DNA from 3 places in the Vibrio sp. 2433-A1 genome. Region 1 is predicted to be linked to each of the others. Evidence: predicted binding sites of a transcription regulator. Region 1 holds the regulator's gene; each other region holds the start of a gene.
The links. The regulator CRP, encoded in region 1, controls carbon source genes, mostly activating them, when cyclic AMP is high. The targets are predictions, from matches to a motif close to TGTGANNNNNNTCACA.

Region 1 (5,661 bases):
GAAAGCGGGTCAAGCCGCGTTTGTTACTCCAGGTATCATTGACGTCACAGCGATCGCAGAGCTACCCGATGAAGAGTACTTTGGTCCATTGCTACAAGTGGTTCGTTACCAGGGGCTTGAGAAAGCGGTCGAGCTGGCCAACGATACACGCTTTGGTCTATCGGCAGGTCTAGTTTCTACCGATGACAGCGAATGGGAGTACTTTGTTGACCACATTCGTGCCGGCATCGTGAACCGTAACCGCCAGCTAACGGGCGCAAGTGGTGATGCACCATTTGGTGGCCCAGGTGCATCGGGTAACCTACGCCCAAGTGCGTACTACGCAGCTGATTACTGCGCTTATCCTATGGCATCAATGGAAGGTGGAGAAACTCTTCTTCCGGCAACATTGAGCCCAGGGCTAGAGCTGTAAAAAAACATTAGCTATAAAAACATTAGGTCAAAGAACCTAAGTTAGGAATTCCCTTCTTCCTCCCTGAGCAGGGAGGCTTTTAACGTCACAGGTTGAAGGCTATCAGACTGATTATCTGGACAAATCGGTCTGATAGCCTCTTTTATAACTTAACCAATAATAACGACTAACCCTATAACGTAAACAACCGTAAACAAGGAGGCGTTATGACGCCAGATGCTTTATTCCAATCGTTATGGAAAGACTATATTCAACGCTTGTGTCCCTCTGCTGAAAAAGTGCATCAACTACTGCAAGAAGATGAAGCGCTGATCAATGACCATATCGCGTTACGCACTTTCAATGTCGAGCCATTGGGTATTGCAACTTTAGCGCAGCCTTTCTTAGATGTTGGCTACAAACCTTGCGGTGACTATCTGTTTGAAAGTAAGAAGTTGGTCGCCAAGCACTTTGAGCACCCTGACCCGAAACAGCCAAAAGTGTTTATCAGTGAGCTAAAAGTGGAAGAGTGCTCTGAAGCATTGCAAGCTATCGTTGCAAAGCTTGTTGAGCAATTAGACACCAGTAAACTAAAAGGTCATGAGTTCTTGTCTGGCGGTCGCTTATGGGACTTAAGCTATGCTGATTTCCAAACACTGGCGACAGAGAGCGAGTATGCTTCTTGGTTAGCGGCGCACGGCTATGGTGCCAACCACTTTACTGTTAGCGTCAACCAACTGAATGCCTTTGAGGAAGTGGTTAGCGTCAATAATCACTTGCGTGATGCGGGTTTTACCATTAACGAGTTTGGTGGTGAAGTGAAAGGCTCTCCAGAGGTACTGTTAGAACAATCCTCAACCATGGCTGATAAAGTTGCGGTGCAGTTTAGTGAAGTGACTGAAATCATCCCAGGTGGCTTCTATGAGTTTGCTAAGCGTTACCCAATGCCGAATGGTGAACTTTACCCAGGGTTTGTTGCTGCATCTGCAGATAAAATTTTCGAAAGTACCAACGGCTAGTACTATTCGTCAGATAAAAAGAAAGCCACCGCGTAGGTGGCTTTTTTAATTCTTATTCGTTAATCGAAATTAACGAGTACCGTATACAACGATTGTCTTACCGTGAGCAGAGATTAGGTTCTGCTCTTCTAGCATTTTCAGGATACGACCAACGGTTTCACGAGAACAGCCAACGATTTGACCAATCTCTTGACGAGTGATCTTAATCTGCATGCCGTCTGGGTGAGTCATTGCGTCAGGTTGTTTCGCTAGGTTTAGTAGCGTCTGAGCAATGCGGCCCGTTACGTCTAGGAATGCTAGGTCACCCACTTTCTGGCTAGTCACTTGTAGGCGGCTTGCCATTTGCGCTGAAAGGCGCATTAGGATGTCTGGGTTAACTTGAATTAGTTGACGGAACTTCTTGAAAGAGATTTCTGCTACTTCACAAGGAGATTTAGCACGAACCCAAGCTGTACGTTCTTGATCTTCTTCGAATAGACCAAGCTCACCGATAAAGTCACCTTGGTTTAGGTAAGAAAGGATCATTTCCTTACCTTCTTCGTCCTTGATAAGAACCGCAACAGAGCCTTTAACGATGTAGTACAAAGTCTCTGCTTTTTCGCCCGCATGAATTAGCGTGCTTTTTGATGGGTACTTATGAATATGACAGTGTGAAAGGAACCACTCTAATGTTGGATCGGTTTGAGGTTTACCTAGAACCATAATATCTCACTTCCTCTGCAGGGTACGCTTGCCGCTTTCCATGTTTTAGCAAAGCCTTAAATAGGCCCACTAGGATAAGAGCACTTTACAAATGCTGCAAGCCATCTTGTGTTTCGGTAAGAAATAGTATCCTTTTTCGAAAACGATTTCTTGATTTTAATCGGGTCAATAGGTGTATTTACTACGCAAAACTGTGCACATGATCACGGTATGAAAAGTAATCGTGTTCTAGCCGTGAGTATTAGCCAATTTTTCCCGTTTCGATTAATTGTTGAAGAATAGGTCGTACGATTAATTCCATCGCAAAACTCATTTTACCGCCCGGTACAACGATGGTGTTGTGACGTGACATAAATGAACCATCAATCATGGCGAGTAGGTAAGGGTAATCAACATTCTTGATGCCGCGAAGGCGAATCACCACAAAACTCTCATCTAGGCTTGGAATGCCTTTGGCGTTAAGTGGGTTTGACGTATCGACTGTTGGAACACGCTGAAAGTTAATATGAGTACGAGAAAACTGTGGCGTAATGTAGTTCAGGTAGTCGTCCATGGAACGAACTATCGAATCCATCACCGCTTCACGTGAATGGCCTCTATCACGCGTGTCACGGACAAATTTCTGAATCCACTCAAGGTTAACGATCGGCACCATACCAATCAGGAAGTCGACATGTTGAGCGACATTAACGTCACCATCAACCACACCACCATGCAAACCTTCGTAGAATAGAACGTCTGAGTTTTCCGGTAGATCTTGCCAGGGGGTAAAGGTGCCCGGCATTTGATTGTAAGGGACGGCTTCGTCAAAAGTGTGTAGATAACGGCGTACTTGGCCTGTGCCTTCTTGACCGTACTGACGGAAGAACTCCGCTAGACCACCAAAGTCATTAGCTTGCGGGCCAAAATAGCTGATATGACGACCCTGCTCACGAGCTTTACGGATTTCGACATCCATTTCCGGGCGAGTGAAACGGTGAAAACTGTCTCCTTCAACCCAAGCTGGCTTAACGTTCATCATGTTGAACATCTTGCGGAAAGCCTCTGAGGTAGTAGTGGTTCCGGCACCGGACGAACCAGTAACGGCAATAATAGGGTGTTTTGCTGACATGACAAACCTTGTCTGAGAGTACGTTCCTGTAATCGACGTCCACTATAGCATGCTTTGCTTGGACGTCACTGTATGCAGTTCTCTAAAATCGATTTTTGAGTTGAATGTCGACTGTTTCATGTAACTCAGAGAAAACCACTACGGCGTCTCCTGACTCAAGCTGCTTTTTGATTTGGTCAATTTTGCTTTGCAGAGAAATCTCTACCGCGCCGTAGTCTGTCCCTTCACGCAGGACAAATTCTTTGATTAAGTTGTCCAGCGTGTCTGGATCGATTTGTTGCCAAGGAACAATCATAAATACCTCTAGATTTTATGTTCGTTTCAGACGCCGCTATTATGCAGAAACCGCCAAACTTTCATAGTAGGCAGGTAGAGCTTCTTCCAACCAGAAACGCGGCTTTATTGCACTGCCAGTGACAAAACCAACATGACCACCTTGGTCAAATAAGCGATAGTCGATGTTCTCAGGCAACACATACTTCGGGATCACGGCATCCGTCATAAATGGATCGTCTTTGGCGTGAATGATCTGGGTCGGCAAAGTGATCTCTTTAAGGCGATGAATCCCTGAGCATTGATGGTAGTAATCTTCGGCATCTTTAAATCCGTGCAGTGGTGCGGTGATTAAGTCATCAAACTCGTACAACTTTGTGACTCGTTTGATGTTGTGATAACTGAGGCCGAGTTCCCCTTTGAGGAGGTGATGCTTTTGCAGTGCGCTCTTTTTCAACGAAGAGAGTAGGTAGTTTTTATACAGCTTAGAAAAGCCTTGTTCGATTCGTTCCGAACAGGCAGAGAGATCCAACGGAGCAGAGACGATAGTCGCCCCATCAATCACTGGGTTGTCACGATACTTAGCGAGGTAGTTAGCCAGCATATTACCGCCAAGCGAGATACCTACAGCGACTTTGGTTTGGTTAGGAAACAGAGAGTCGAGATGCTCAAGGAAAAAGCGTGCGTCTTCGACTTCACCAGAGTGGTAGGCCCGAGCTAGTCTGTTGGGCTTACCGCTACAGCCGCGAAAATGCATCATTACTGATAGCCAGCCTTGTTTAGCAAAGGCATCCATCAAGCCATTGGCGTAAGGGCTGTAAAAGCAGCCCTCCAAGCCGTGAAAAAGGACAAAAATCGGCTTATTAATTTTGGCCTGTTCACCATTGCTTTGAACGACATCTTCACTCCAAGCTATATCGAGAAAGTCCCCATCAGGCGTATCAAGTGTTTGCCACACAGGTTCAAATAGCGCTTTCTTGCGAATAAATCGTGGTGCTAGGGTTTGAAGGTGTGGATTGGTTAGTCCTTTAGCCGCAACAAATTGAGTCATAACAGTCCTAAGGTCGGTAGAGCTTATCGATTGGCAATATTATTGATAGGTTCGGCAAAGGCCGAGTAGAGCTGCTCACCGCCGAGCTGGCGACAATAGCGCAATACCAGTGGTTCACAATGATTCTTTTCAAGATGAATACTGTTGATGCAGTCAACCAGATCAGATTGCTGCTGTTTTTCCAATTGAAGCTCGAATTGAAGTGACTCGCGATAGAGCGTATCGGGTAAGTGAAGTTTGAGTTTACGCCTTAATTCACGATAACTGAGCAGTAATGCTTCAGAACGACCTAAACACTCTTCAACGCGGTGCCAGTCTTGTTCTCTGAAACAGATCTGCTGCTCATCAAGCCACTTGAGCAGCAGCAGTAGGTTAACGTTGCCTTTAAATTGGTTCTGAAGATTCAAGCACGCCTCTTTGACCTCTCGCACGCTGTAATACTGCAAACTGAATTGCCATAAGCGTTCAAGAGTTAAAGAAATTTCGACGTGCTTTGAACTCATAGGCTATTGAACTCCTGTTCCATCTGTTCTAGTTCTTCTTGGAGAGACATCCACTCCATTTCGACATCTTCAAGTTCACTTTTGCTGTTAGCCTGAACAGCGAGTACTTGATTAAGTTTAGCTTTATTTTCGGCTTCATAAAGGCTGTTGTCAGACAATTGCGTTTCCGCTTCAGATAATGCTGAGCCTAACTTATCCATTTTTGCTTCCAGATTTGTCAGCTTTTTACGAATAGGTGCGGTCAGTTTGCGAAACTCTGCTTCACGACGTTTTTGGTCTTTTTTCGCTGCGGCGCTGTTCTCACTGCTCTTTTCTGGTTGCTGTGCTTGCGCTTCACGGCGTTCTGCTTTTTGCTGTTCAGTCAGCCATTTGTAGTAATCATTCAAATCACCATCAAATGGAGCGACCTGGCGATCGTGAACAAGGTAAAGGTCATCGGTTGTTGCGCGTAGTAGATAACGGTCGTGCGAAACAATCACCATTGCGCCTTCGAACGTTTGTAGCGCCATAGTCAAAGCTTGACGCATATCGAGGTCTAGGTGGTTGGTTGGCTCATCGAGCAGCAATAGGTTAGGTTTTTGCCACACGATCAAAGCAAGCACTAAGCGAGC
Region 2 (5,661 bases), on a different contig from region 1:
CATGGCACTAACACCATATGGTATTGCTGCTCTTATGGCGAAGGTAGTTGCGACATCGAGTGCTTCAGACATTCTTAACCTGTTAGGCTTTATCGTTGCCTCTTACGTTGCGATTCTATTGATGTTCATAGTACACGGTATTTTGGTCTCTTTTGTTGGCGTGAGTCCTAAAGAGTACTTCCAGAAAATCTGGCCAGTACTCACGTTCGCGTTTACCTCTCGCAGCTCGGCAGCAACCATTCCGCTAAACGTCGAAGCGCAAATCAACAAACTGAATGTACCACCTGCAATTGCCAACCTATCGGCTTCATTTGGCGCAACCATCGGTCAAAACGGCTGTGCGGGAATCTACCCTGCGATGCTTGCGGTAATGGTGGCTCCAACGGTTGGCATCAACCCAATGGAAATTAACTTCATACTGTCTCTTGTGGCAATCATTGTGGTGAGCTCATTTGGTATTGCTGGCGTTGGCGGCGGCGCAACATTTGCTGCTCTTATCGTGCTGCCAGCAATGGGCTTACCTGTTACTATCGCAGCGCTACTTATCTCTATCGAACCATTGATCGATATGGCTCGTACGGCGCTGAACGTATCAGGTGCGATGACAGCGGGTACAATTACTAGCCGTTTGATGAAGAAAAAAGCTACCGACAAACAGTTGGAAACTCAGCAAGCGTAAGCGCATTTAGTTCTAATTTAATGGCCGGCATCATTTGTCGGCCATTTTTTTATCATTTGAACTGATTTGCCCTTATCTCGTTTGCTATGACGTTAACGCAATGGTCTAATACTCAAGTGAATTTCAAACACTTGGTAATAGATAATGCGACAAGAGCACCAGCCTACGTTTTTCTTCTTTGACTATGAAACGTGGGGAACTAGCCCTGCTAAAGACCGTCCGTGTCAATTTGCGGGTGTGCGCACCGATATGGACTTCAATATTATTGGTGAGCCTCTTGTTATCTACTGCCAGCCTCCGGCAGATTATCTTCCTCACCCTGAAGCTGCCCTGATCACAGGTATCACTCCGCAAACCGCGGAAAAGCAAGGTTTGTCAGAGCCTGAGTTTATCGCCAAAATCCATGAACAATTGGCGACACCAAATACCATTAACCTAGGTTACAACAGTATTCGCTTCGATGATGAGGTCACACGTTACACCTGTTACCGTAACTTTATCGACCCATATGCGTGGAGCTGGCAAAACGGCAACTCACGCTGGGATCTGTTAGATGTGATGCGCGCTTGTTACGCACTTCGCCCTGAAGGGGTTAAGTGGCCAGAAAACGATGAAGGCTTTATCAGCTTTAAGCTGGAGAATTTATCCGTTGCCAATGGTATTGAACACGCCAATGCCCACGACGCAATGGCCGACGTTATTGCCACGATTGAAATGGCGAAAAAAGTCAAAGCTGCGCAGCCTAAGCTATTTGATTACTTCTTAAGCATGCGCCATAAGCGTAAACTGAATGAACTGGTCGACATCGTCAACATGACACCGCTGATGCATGTTTCTGGCATGCTGGGTAAAGAGTGTAACTACACTAGCTGGGTTGTACCTGTCGCTTGGCACCCAACCAACCAAAATGCGGTGATTTGTGTTGACCTAGCGAAAGACCCGCAAGCGCTGCTTGATCTAGACGGTGAACAGCTGAACGAGCGTCTATACACCAAACACTCTGAGCTCGGCCCTGACGAACTTCCAGTGCCGGTTAAGCTGATTCACCTCAACAAGTGCCCTATTCTTGCGCCAGCTAAAACCTTAACGGCTGAGAACGCCGAAAAGATTGGTATTGACCGTGAGCAATGCTTAAAGAACCTTGCCTTGCTGCGTCAGCACCCTGAAGTGCGTGAAAAGCTGATTGGCCTTTATAACGCCGAGCGTGAATATGAAAAGAGCTCAGATGTCGACACCATGCTTTACGATGGTTTCTTCTCTCCTGCCGATAAGAAAGCGATGGATATTATTCGTGAAACAAACCCTCATAACCTTGCGGCTCTTGATATTACGTTTAACGACCAGCGTATTGCACCATTACTTTTCCGCTATCGCGCGAGAAACTACCCATGGACATTAGATGAGTCAGAACAGCAACGCTGGGCAAATCATTGTCGTGACTACTTCGAAAGTCGTATTGAAGACTACATGCTTAATTTGGAAAACTTAGTTCACGAGTATGAGAGTGATCAAAAGAAAATGGCTATTTTAAAATCCATCTACCAATACGTACAAAAGCGAGTATCCTAGAAACAAAATAGAGCAATACTGACCAAGTCCTGCCCCTACAAGAATGCCTAATCACCCAATCTAATAATAACTAGGGGTTAGGCTCTGAAATAATTAGAGCTTTCATCCGACTGAAAGCTCACAGTTGGACATCACTAGATTATGGCGAAAACCTTACTTCAATATGTCGTCTCCATCGGCTTGATATTTCTCTGCCTGTTGGCTGGCATTAACATTCAACACCTCCTCGATATTTCGATACCTGGCAGCATCATTGGAATGCTGATCCTTTTTAGTCTGATGGCCAGTGGTTTGCTCCCATCAGACTGGGTTAAGCCAGGTGCGACCTTATTTATTCGCTACATGGTGTTGTTGTTTGTCCCTATTAGTGTCGGACTGATGCAGCATTTTGATATGTTAATTGATAACGCTATAACAATTTTAGCCAGCACTATTGGTGGCACCCTAATTGTTTTAGTCCTACTCGGCTTGATGCTCGATCGCATGCTAAAAGGAGGACAAAAGTAATGTGGTTACTGGTTACAATATTGGTCTTCTTTACGGCTCGTTGGCTTTGCCAGAAGTTTAATAGCCCATTCATGAATCCGTTGCTAGTCAGCGTTGCTGTGATTATCCCGATCTTAACTTACTTGAAAGTGCCGTTCGAGACTTACTTTGCTGACAATCAATGGATTAACGATCTACTCCAACCGGCTGTCGTTGCGTTAGCATTTCCACTCTACGAGCAGTTACCACAAATCCGCGCTAACTGGCGAATTATCATGCTCGCGTGCGGCGTAGGTAGTGTGATGTCGATGTTCACCGCCTCTATGATTGCCGTCTATCTACAAGCGGATATTTCCTTAATTGCCAGCCTACTCGGTAAATCGGTAACCACACCAATTGCAATGGAAGTCTCTAGCCACCTTGGCGGAGAACCCGCAATTGCTGCCATTTTGGTACTGATTGTCGGTCTGTTTGGCGCAATTTTGGCTTACCCAATCTATAACCTGCTCAACATAACTCACCCGATTGCCAAAGGGTTAACCATGGGCACGGTGTCTCACGCTCTGGGGACCGCGACTTGTGCAGAGAAAGATCCTCAAGATGCTGCGTTTAGCTCACTTGCGTTAGTGGTTTGCGGCGTCATTACTTCTATTCTCGCGCCATCATTCTTTACACTCGCAGTTTGGCTATCTGCCTAACTACAATGTATCGAGTTGCGTATTGCAGCTCGATACATATCACGATTTGATTCAATGCAATCGTTATCATGTGTGAGCTCACTCTAATTATGCAAGTCAATCAATCGTTACATTTATATGTGTGACCTACATCTCTGAAGTATTCTTCGTTTTACCTAAAATGTAATACCAATATCGTGGTTTATAGCCTGCATTCACGCTCTAAACTCAAAGATATCAACTTAGTTATTTAAAGGATTCACTATGAGAAGCCGCATTGAACAGGCGTTAGCTGAAGCGCCAAAAAACGTAGCAGATTTCCTATCTCCTATCCTTCTTGCTGACGATTTTGACGCGACGCTTTCTTCCGAGCAATTTGAACAGCTATTAGCCATTTCTGGTCTTGAAGATGCAGAACTTCGTGTTGCTCTACTTCCATTCGCGGCAGCTTACTCCTACGCGCCACTGTCTAACTTTTATGTTGGTGCAATTGTTCGTGGTCTATCAGGTAAACTTTATTTCGGTGCTAACGTTGAATTTGATGGCGTGCAACTGGGTCAAACCGTACACGCTGAGCAATCAGCGATCAGCCATGCGTGGATGAAGGGTGAGCAAGGCGTTGCCGACATCACCATCAACTTCAGCCCATGCGGACATTGCCGCCAATTTATGAACGAGCTTTCAACTGCCGATAAATTACAGATTCAACTTCCTGAGCGTGATAGCAAGTCATTGCAAGAGTACTTACCAGAATCATTTGGCCCAGCTGATCTTGGCATCACGTCTGCTTTAATGACTAACATTGATCATGGTAAACAAAGCCAAGAAGATGATGAAGTGCTACAACTGGCGATTGCTGCTCTAAACCGCAGTCATGCTCCATATACTCATAACCTAAGCGGTATCGCGCTGAAAATGGCTAATGGTAAAGTCTATCAAGGTGCTTACGCTGAAAATGCGGCATTCAACCCTAGCCTGCCTCCACTTCAAGTGGCTTTAATTCAACTGCTGCTCGATCGTCAAAAGTTTGAAGACATTGAATCTGCAGCACTCGTTGAAGTGTCTGAAGGGACAATCAGTCACTTAGCAACAACACAGTCAACGCTAGAAGCATTGAACCCAGATATTCCGATGACTTATCTAGAGCTGTAATAAGAAAAGGCGCTTAACAGCGCCTTTTTTGATGGTGTTTAGTTTTACTTTACGCTTCGTAGAAACGGGTCGCATCGACATCAAGTTGGCTTTGTGCGATAGCCTTTACTATTTTCACTTGTGAAGTCTTCAAGTTGACAAATGCAACATCAATAAAGCGCTTATATTTGATCGAGTAAAAGCATTTCACTTCAGGTTTAAGGGGCTCATTCGCGTTTGAAGTCCAAACAATACCCACTCGACCATCACTTAGCTCAACGATAGCCCCTACCGGATACACACCGATACAGTTAATGAATTTATAAACCAACTCTTTATCAAGGTGGTTTGGCGTTAAGCTGAGCAAAATTTTAAATGCTTCTGCTGGACTCATCCCTTGCTTGTAACAGCGGTCTGCCGTCAGCGCGTCATAGATATCAACAATACAGCTCATACGACCGTGTAGAGGCAGTTGATCGGCCGTTAATCCATTTGGGTAGCCCGTGCCATCAAGCTTTTCATGGTGCATGAGACACACATCTCGGCTGACATCGCTCAAGCCTTCTATAGTCACGATAATTTCACTAGCGAACACTTGGTGCAATTTCATGTGCTCAAACTCTTCGGGCGTTAATCGAGCTGGTTTGTGAAGAACCTTGTCATCAACTTTGATTTTACCAACATCATGAACAATGCCGCCGATCGCCATCTGCTTTAACATATCTCTAGGCAGCTCAAGGTACTTACCAAACGTCACCAGCAACGTGGCAACATTGACCGAATGCTCAAGTAAATCCTCATCTTTGGTACGTAACGCTGAGACACAATGCAACGCATCGGAGTGAAGCAATACAGACTCAATCAAATCATCAGCCATGCCATCGAGCTCATCCAGCTCGATTGGTTTGCCCTCAAAGGTCTGTGATAAGATTTTTTGCGCTAACCCTTTTGCATCACGAATGATTTTTTGCGCTTTTTGCTGTTGAGAAAAACGGCTAAGCTTTTTCTTCTTAACCGGCGTCTTTGCTTCTTCAACAACCTCTTCTGGCTCTAGTTCAATGGCAGGCTTAAACACGCTACCCTTTGCCGACAGTTCCGGGTCAACCCACGCAAACTTAA
Region 3 (5,661 bases), on a different contig from region 1:
AGCTGTACCTACCGCTAGGTCAGCGATAGTTGCATCTTCAGTTTCGCCAGAACGGTGAGAGATTACTGCTGTGTAACCTGCGTCTTTAGCCATCTTGATTGCAGCTAGAGTCTCAGTTAGAGAACCGATTTGGTTGAACTTGATAAGGATAGAGTTAGCTACGCCTTTCTCGATACCTTCAGCAAGGATCTTAGTGTTAGTAACGAATAGATCGTCACCTACTAGTTGAAGCTTGTCACCTAGTAGTTCAGTTTGGTGCTTGAAGCCATCCCAGTCAGACTCGTCTAGACCATCTTCGATAGAAACGATTGGGAACTGGTTAGCTAGCTCAGCTAGGTAGTGGTTAAACTCTTCAGAAGTGAAAGTTTTACCTTCGCCTTTCATGTTGTAGATGCCAGCTTCTTTGTCGAAGAACTCAGATGCAGCACAGTCCATAGCTAGAGTAACGTCTTTACCTAGTTCGTAACCTGCAGCAGCAACAGCTTCTGCGATAACTTCTAGAGCTTCAGCGTTAGACTTAAGGTTAGGAGCGAAACCACCTTCATCACCAACTGCAGTGCTGTAGCCTTTAGACTTAAGAACTTTAGCTAGGTTGTGGAATACTTCAGCACCGATACGTAGACCTTCTTTAAGAGTCTTAGCACCAACTGGTTGGATCATGAACTCTTGGATGTCAACGTTGTTGTCTGCGTGCTCACCACCGTTGATGATGTTCATCATTGGTAGAGGCATAGAGAACTGGCCAGCAGTACCGTTTAGTTCAGCAATGTGCTCGTATAGAGGCATGCCTTTAGCCGCTGCAGCAGCTTTAGCGTTTGCTAGAGATACAGCTAGGATTGCGTTAGCACCGAACTTAGATTTGTTTTCAGTACCATCTAGCTCGATCATTACTGCGTCGATTGCAGCTTGGTCTTTAGCGTCTTTACCAACTAGAGCTTCAGCGATTTCGCCGTTTACAGCTTCAACAGCTTTAAGAACACCTTTACCTAGGAAACGAGCTTTGTCGCCGTCACGTAGCTCAAGAGCTTCACGTGAACCAGTTGATGCGCCAGATGGAGCAGCAGCCATACCTACGAAACCGCCTTCTAGGTGTACTTCAGCTTCTACAGTTGGGTTACCACGTGAATCGATGATTTCACGACCTAGAACTTTAACGATCTTAGACATTGAATGTTTCCTTCTCGTTGAATATATAATGTCAAAATTAAGGGCAGCAGCACTACTAACGCTACTGCCCGTATCCTTTACTTCTCTAATTCGCCGCGTTGGTATTCACCAGCCGCTTTAACGAAACCTGCAAATAGTGGGTGACCATCGCGAGGTGTTGAAGTGAACTCAGGGTGGAATTGAGCCGCTACAAACCATGGGTGAGCTGGGTTCTCAATCACTTCTACCAGTTTCTTGTCTGCAGATAGACCTGAAACTTTCAGACCTGCTTTTTCAATCTGTGGACGAAGAACATTGTTCACTTCATAACGGTGACGGTGACGTTCGTGGATCGTCGCACTACCGTATAGTTCACGAGCCTTAGTGCCTTTTTCTAGGTGACATAGCTGTGAACCAAGACGCATAGTACCACCTAGGTCAGAGGTTTCAGTACGTTCTTCTACTTTACCTTCACCATCAACCCACTCAGTGATTAGACCAACAACTGGGTACTTCGTCTCTTTGTTAAATTCTGTTGAGTGTGCACCTTCCATACCCGCTACGTTACGCGCGTATTCAATCAGTGCTACTTGCATACCTAGACAGATACCTAAGTAAGGTACTTTGTTTTCACGAGCGTATTTTGCAGCAAGGATCTTACCTTCTACACCACGGTCGCCAAAACCACCAGGAACAAGGATTGCGTCAAGGTCAGCAAGTGCTTCATCACCTTTTGACTCAACGTCTTGTGAATCTACGTATTTGATTTTCACGCTTAGACGGTTCTTAAGACCTGCGTGCTTCAGTGCTTCGTTCACTGATTTGTAAGCGTCTGGTAGTTCAATGTACTTACCAACCATACCGATAGTTACTTCACCAGTTGGGTTCGCTTCTTCGTAGATTACTTGTTCCCACTCAGACAGGTTAGCTTCAGGCGCTGTAATGCCAAAGCGTGAACATACTAGGTCATCTAGACCTTGGGCTTTAATTAGCTGAGGGATCTTGTAGATTGAATCTACATCCTTCATTGAGATTACTGCTTTCTCTTGAACGTTACAGAATAGAGCAATCTTCTTACGCTCGTTCGCAGGGATCATTCGATCACTACGACAAACTAGGATGTCTGGTTGGATACCGATAGATAGCAGCTCTTTAACTGAGTGCTGAGTCGGCTTAGTTTTCACTTCACCTGCTGCTGCTAGGTAAGGAACTAGAGTGAGGTGCATGAACATTGCGCGTTCACGACCCAGTTCTACAGCAAGCTGACGAATCGCTTCCATAAATGGTAGAGATTCGATATCACCAACCGTACCACCAACTTCAACGATCGCAACATCATGGCCTTCAGCGCCAGAGATTACACGATCTTTGATTGCGTTAGTGATGTGAGGGATAACCTGAATTGTTGCACCTAGGTAATCACCACGACGCTCTTTAGCTAGAACGTCTGAGTAAACACGACCTGCAGTGAAGTTGTTGCGCTTAGACATCTTGGTGCGAATGAAACGCTCATAGTGACCAAGGTCAAGGTCAGTTTCAGCGCCATCTTCCGTGACGAACACCTCACCGTGTTGAGTTGGGCTCATAGTGCCTGGGTCAACGTTAATGTAAGGGTCAAGCTTCATCATAGTCACTTTAAGACCACGAGCTTCTAGAATAGCCGCAAGAGATGCTGCTGCAATACCTTTACCTAGAGAGGATACAACCCCGCCAGTCACAAAAATGTAATTTGTCGTCATGTTTAACCTGAAATTGGTTGAATGAGGGAAAATGGATTTCTTCTGGACGGGATATAAATATACCAGAAGCCCTTTTCCGCTACAACGTGAAATCTATCACACTGCAATTTTTTATTTTTTGCTTCAAATCAAATTCGAGTAGCGAGTTATTCGACTCTCTTCTCTAACGCTTCTTTCGCTTTCACTTCATCCCAGAAGCTATCTAACTGTTCTAGATTAAAATCCGTCAGTTGTTTGCCTTGCTCTGCCACTATCGCCTCAACCCCCTTAAAACGTCTTGCAAATTTTAAGTTGGCCTTTGCCAGTGCCACTTCTGGGTCTTTACCCAAATGTCTCGCTAAATTTACGGTAGCAAAGAGTAAATCGCCAAGTTCCAATTCGACTTTATTCTCATCGACTGAGACTTGCAGTGCCTCTTCCATCACTTCTTCGATTTCTTCTTGAACCTTATCGACCACAGGGCCTAGCGAGTCCCAATCAAAGCCAAACTTGGCACACTTTTTCTGTATTTTTGTAGCACGTGATAGCGCCGGCAATGAAGCTGGTACTGAGTCTAGAATACTTTGTTCAGATTTGCCTACTTTGGCCTTCTCTTTGGCTTTTTCCGCTTCCCAATTGGCATTTATTTGCTCGTCATTCTCAAATTTGGTATTGGAAAACACATGCGGATGGCGGCGAGTTAATTTTTCATTGACGGTCTCGACCACTTCAGAAAACTCAAACAGTCCTTGCTCTTTGGCCATCTGGCTATAAAAGATGACTTGGAAGAGTAGATCGCCCAACTCTTCTTTGAGATTCGACCAGTCGCGGTTTTGAATCGCATCCACCACCTCATAGGTTTCTTCGATGGTATATGGCACGATAGTGTCAAAGCTCTGTTTGATATCCCACGGGCAACCGCTTTCTGGGTCACGCAGCTTAGCCATGATCTGTTCTAACTGTTCGATTGGGTGACTCATTTTCTCTGTTCCTTTAAACCTTTCTATCTAAAGAAAAAGGTGAGCGGCCAAAACCACTCACCTTTAATTGTTATCTGTCATCTTTCAGCGTAAGCCTGAACGACTTAGAGATCTCGAATTACTTTAAGAGGTTCCCTATCACGTTCGTCCCTCACTGTAGGGAATGACCTTATTCGTTTTTACTAAGTAGTTGGTTCTTCTAGCAAGACAGTAAACTTATGAGACTCCTGAGCATAGCTTGCCTATGTGATGGAGCGATATAAGTGCAACTAACGCCGCTAGAAAGCCAAATACGACGAAAAAACTAGCCGAGGCGTTTTACCGACATCACATCCTTGATCTGCTCAACACGCTTAGACACTCGGGTCAAGATCTCAACGTTAGTCACTTCTAAATCAAAATCCATAATCGACAACTGTCTGCGGTAATCGAGACGGTTTTTCATACTGGTCACTTTGATCTTCTCGTTGGCGAACAAGGTAGTGATGTCTTTAAGTAGCCCGCCACGCTCCATCGCTTCAACACGTACAGTTAAGATATAAGAGCCAACAAATCCGCGGCCCCATACAGTATCTATGATTCGCTCTGGCGCATGGTGACGAAGTTCTTCAAGCTGCTCACAGTCACTACGGTGTACTGAAATACCTCGACCTTGGGTGATATAACCGGCAATGTCATCACCTGGAATTGGCTGACAGCAACGCGCTAGGTGAGTCATCAGGTTATCAACCCCTTCAACGACCACGGCATCTTTCTTCGGTCGGCTTTGAGCTGGCGCTTTATTGCCAGCCTCTTTGAGCTTCTCTAACGCTTGCTGGTCTTCTTCTTCCGCAGTTGGCTTGTTCACCAAAGCATTGATGTGGTTAATCACTTGGTTGATACGCAGGTCGCCACTACCAATTCCCACATAAAGCTCATCTGTGCTGTTGACGTTGAAACGCTTCAATGCATAGTGCTCGGCATCTTTAAGTGTCGCACCAATTTTCTGCAGTTCGACTTCTAGGATTTCACGTCCTGCCTCGATGTTTTTCTCACGACTTTGTTTACGGAACCAAGCATTGATCTTAGCGCGCGCACGCCCAGAGGTGACAAAGCCCATTGATGGGTTTAACCAGTCGCGAGATGGATTCGGCTCTTTTGAGGTAATGATTTCAACTTGGTCACCCATCGACAATTTATGGGTAAATGGTACGATACGCCCTGCCACCTTGGCGCCGATGCAGCGGTGACCCACTTCAGAGTGAATGTGATAGGCAAAATCAAGCGGCGTCGCGCCCATTGGTAGATCGACTACATCGCCACGCGGAGTAAAGGCGTAGACGCGGTCATCAAACACCTGACTGCGTAGCTCATCAAGCATTTCGCCTGAATCGGACATCTCTTCTTGCCAATCAAGCAGCTTACGTAACCAAGTAATTTTCTCATCATAGCCACTGCGACCACCGCCACCTTCTTTGTACTTCCAGTGAGCGGCGACACCGAGTTCCGAATCTTCATGCATATCTTTAGTACGAATTTGGATCTCGATGGTTTTGCCTTCTGGGCCTAAAATGACAGTGTGTATTGACTGGTAGCCATTAGGTTTTGGGTTAGCCACATAGTCATCAAACTCACTTGGTAAGTGCTTGTATTTAGTATGCACGGTACCTAGTGCAGCGTAACAATCTTGCAATTTGTCAGCAATGATACGTACCGCACGCACATCAAATAGCTCATCAAAGGCTAAGCCTTTCTTCTGCATTTTGCGCCAGATGCTGTAGATGTGCTTTGGACGACCACTCACTTCTGCATTGATAGAGGAAGCCTTCATTTCTGAC

Region 2: the regulator CRP is predicted to act here: its motif matches at 3,504-3,519, upstream of cdd (cytidine deaminase).
Region 3: the regulator CRP is predicted to act here: its motif matches at 2,971-2,986, upstream of ACU01J_RS17625 (CTP synthase).

What each region holds. Positions count from the first base shown of each region.
Region 1 covers NZ_JBRESC010000002.1:192,420-198,080, forward strand. Annotated here, with positions in the region: gene astD (succinylglutamate-semialdehyde dehydrogenase) at 1-412, shown strand, start outside; gene ACU01J_RS03325 (2-oxoadipate dioxygenase/decarboxylase family protein) at 619-1,410, shown strand; gene crp (cAMP-activated global transcriptional regulator CRP) at 1,480-2,112, opposite strand; gene ACU01J_RS03335 (phosphoribulokinase) at 2,354-3,223, opposite strand; gene ACU01J_RS03340 (YheU family protein) at 3,306-3,518, opposite strand; gene ACU01J_RS03345 (hydrolase) at 3,558-4,547, opposite strand; gene ACU01J_RS03350 (TIGR02444 family protein) at 4,571-5,050, opposite strand; gene ACU01J_RS03355 (ABC transporter ATP-binding protein) at 5,047-5,661, opposite strand, start outside.
Region 2 covers NZ_JBRESC010000016.1:56,864-62,524, forward strand. Annotated here, with positions in the region: gene ACU01J_RS16000 (L-cystine transporter) at 1-679, shown strand, start outside; gene sbcB (exodeoxyribonuclease I) at 824-2,248, shown strand; gene ACU01J_RS16010 (CidA/LrgA family protein) at 2,390-2,755, shown strand; gene ACU01J_RS16015 (CidB/LrgB family autolysis modulator) at 2,755-3,432, shown strand; gene cdd (cytidine deaminase) at 3,676-4,563, shown strand; gene ACU01J_RS16025 (cyclic di-GMP phosphodiesterase) at 4,613-5,661, opposite strand, start outside.
Region 3 covers NZ_JBRESC010000020.1:41,271-46,931, reverse strand. Annotated here, with positions in the region: gene eno (phosphopyruvate hydratase) at 1-1,167, opposite strand, end outside; gene ACU01J_RS17625 (CTP synthase) at 1,245-2,885, opposite strand; gene mazG (nucleoside triphosphate pyrophosphohydrolase) at 3,032-3,844, opposite strand; gene relA (GTP diphosphokinase) at 4,149-5,661, opposite strand, start outside.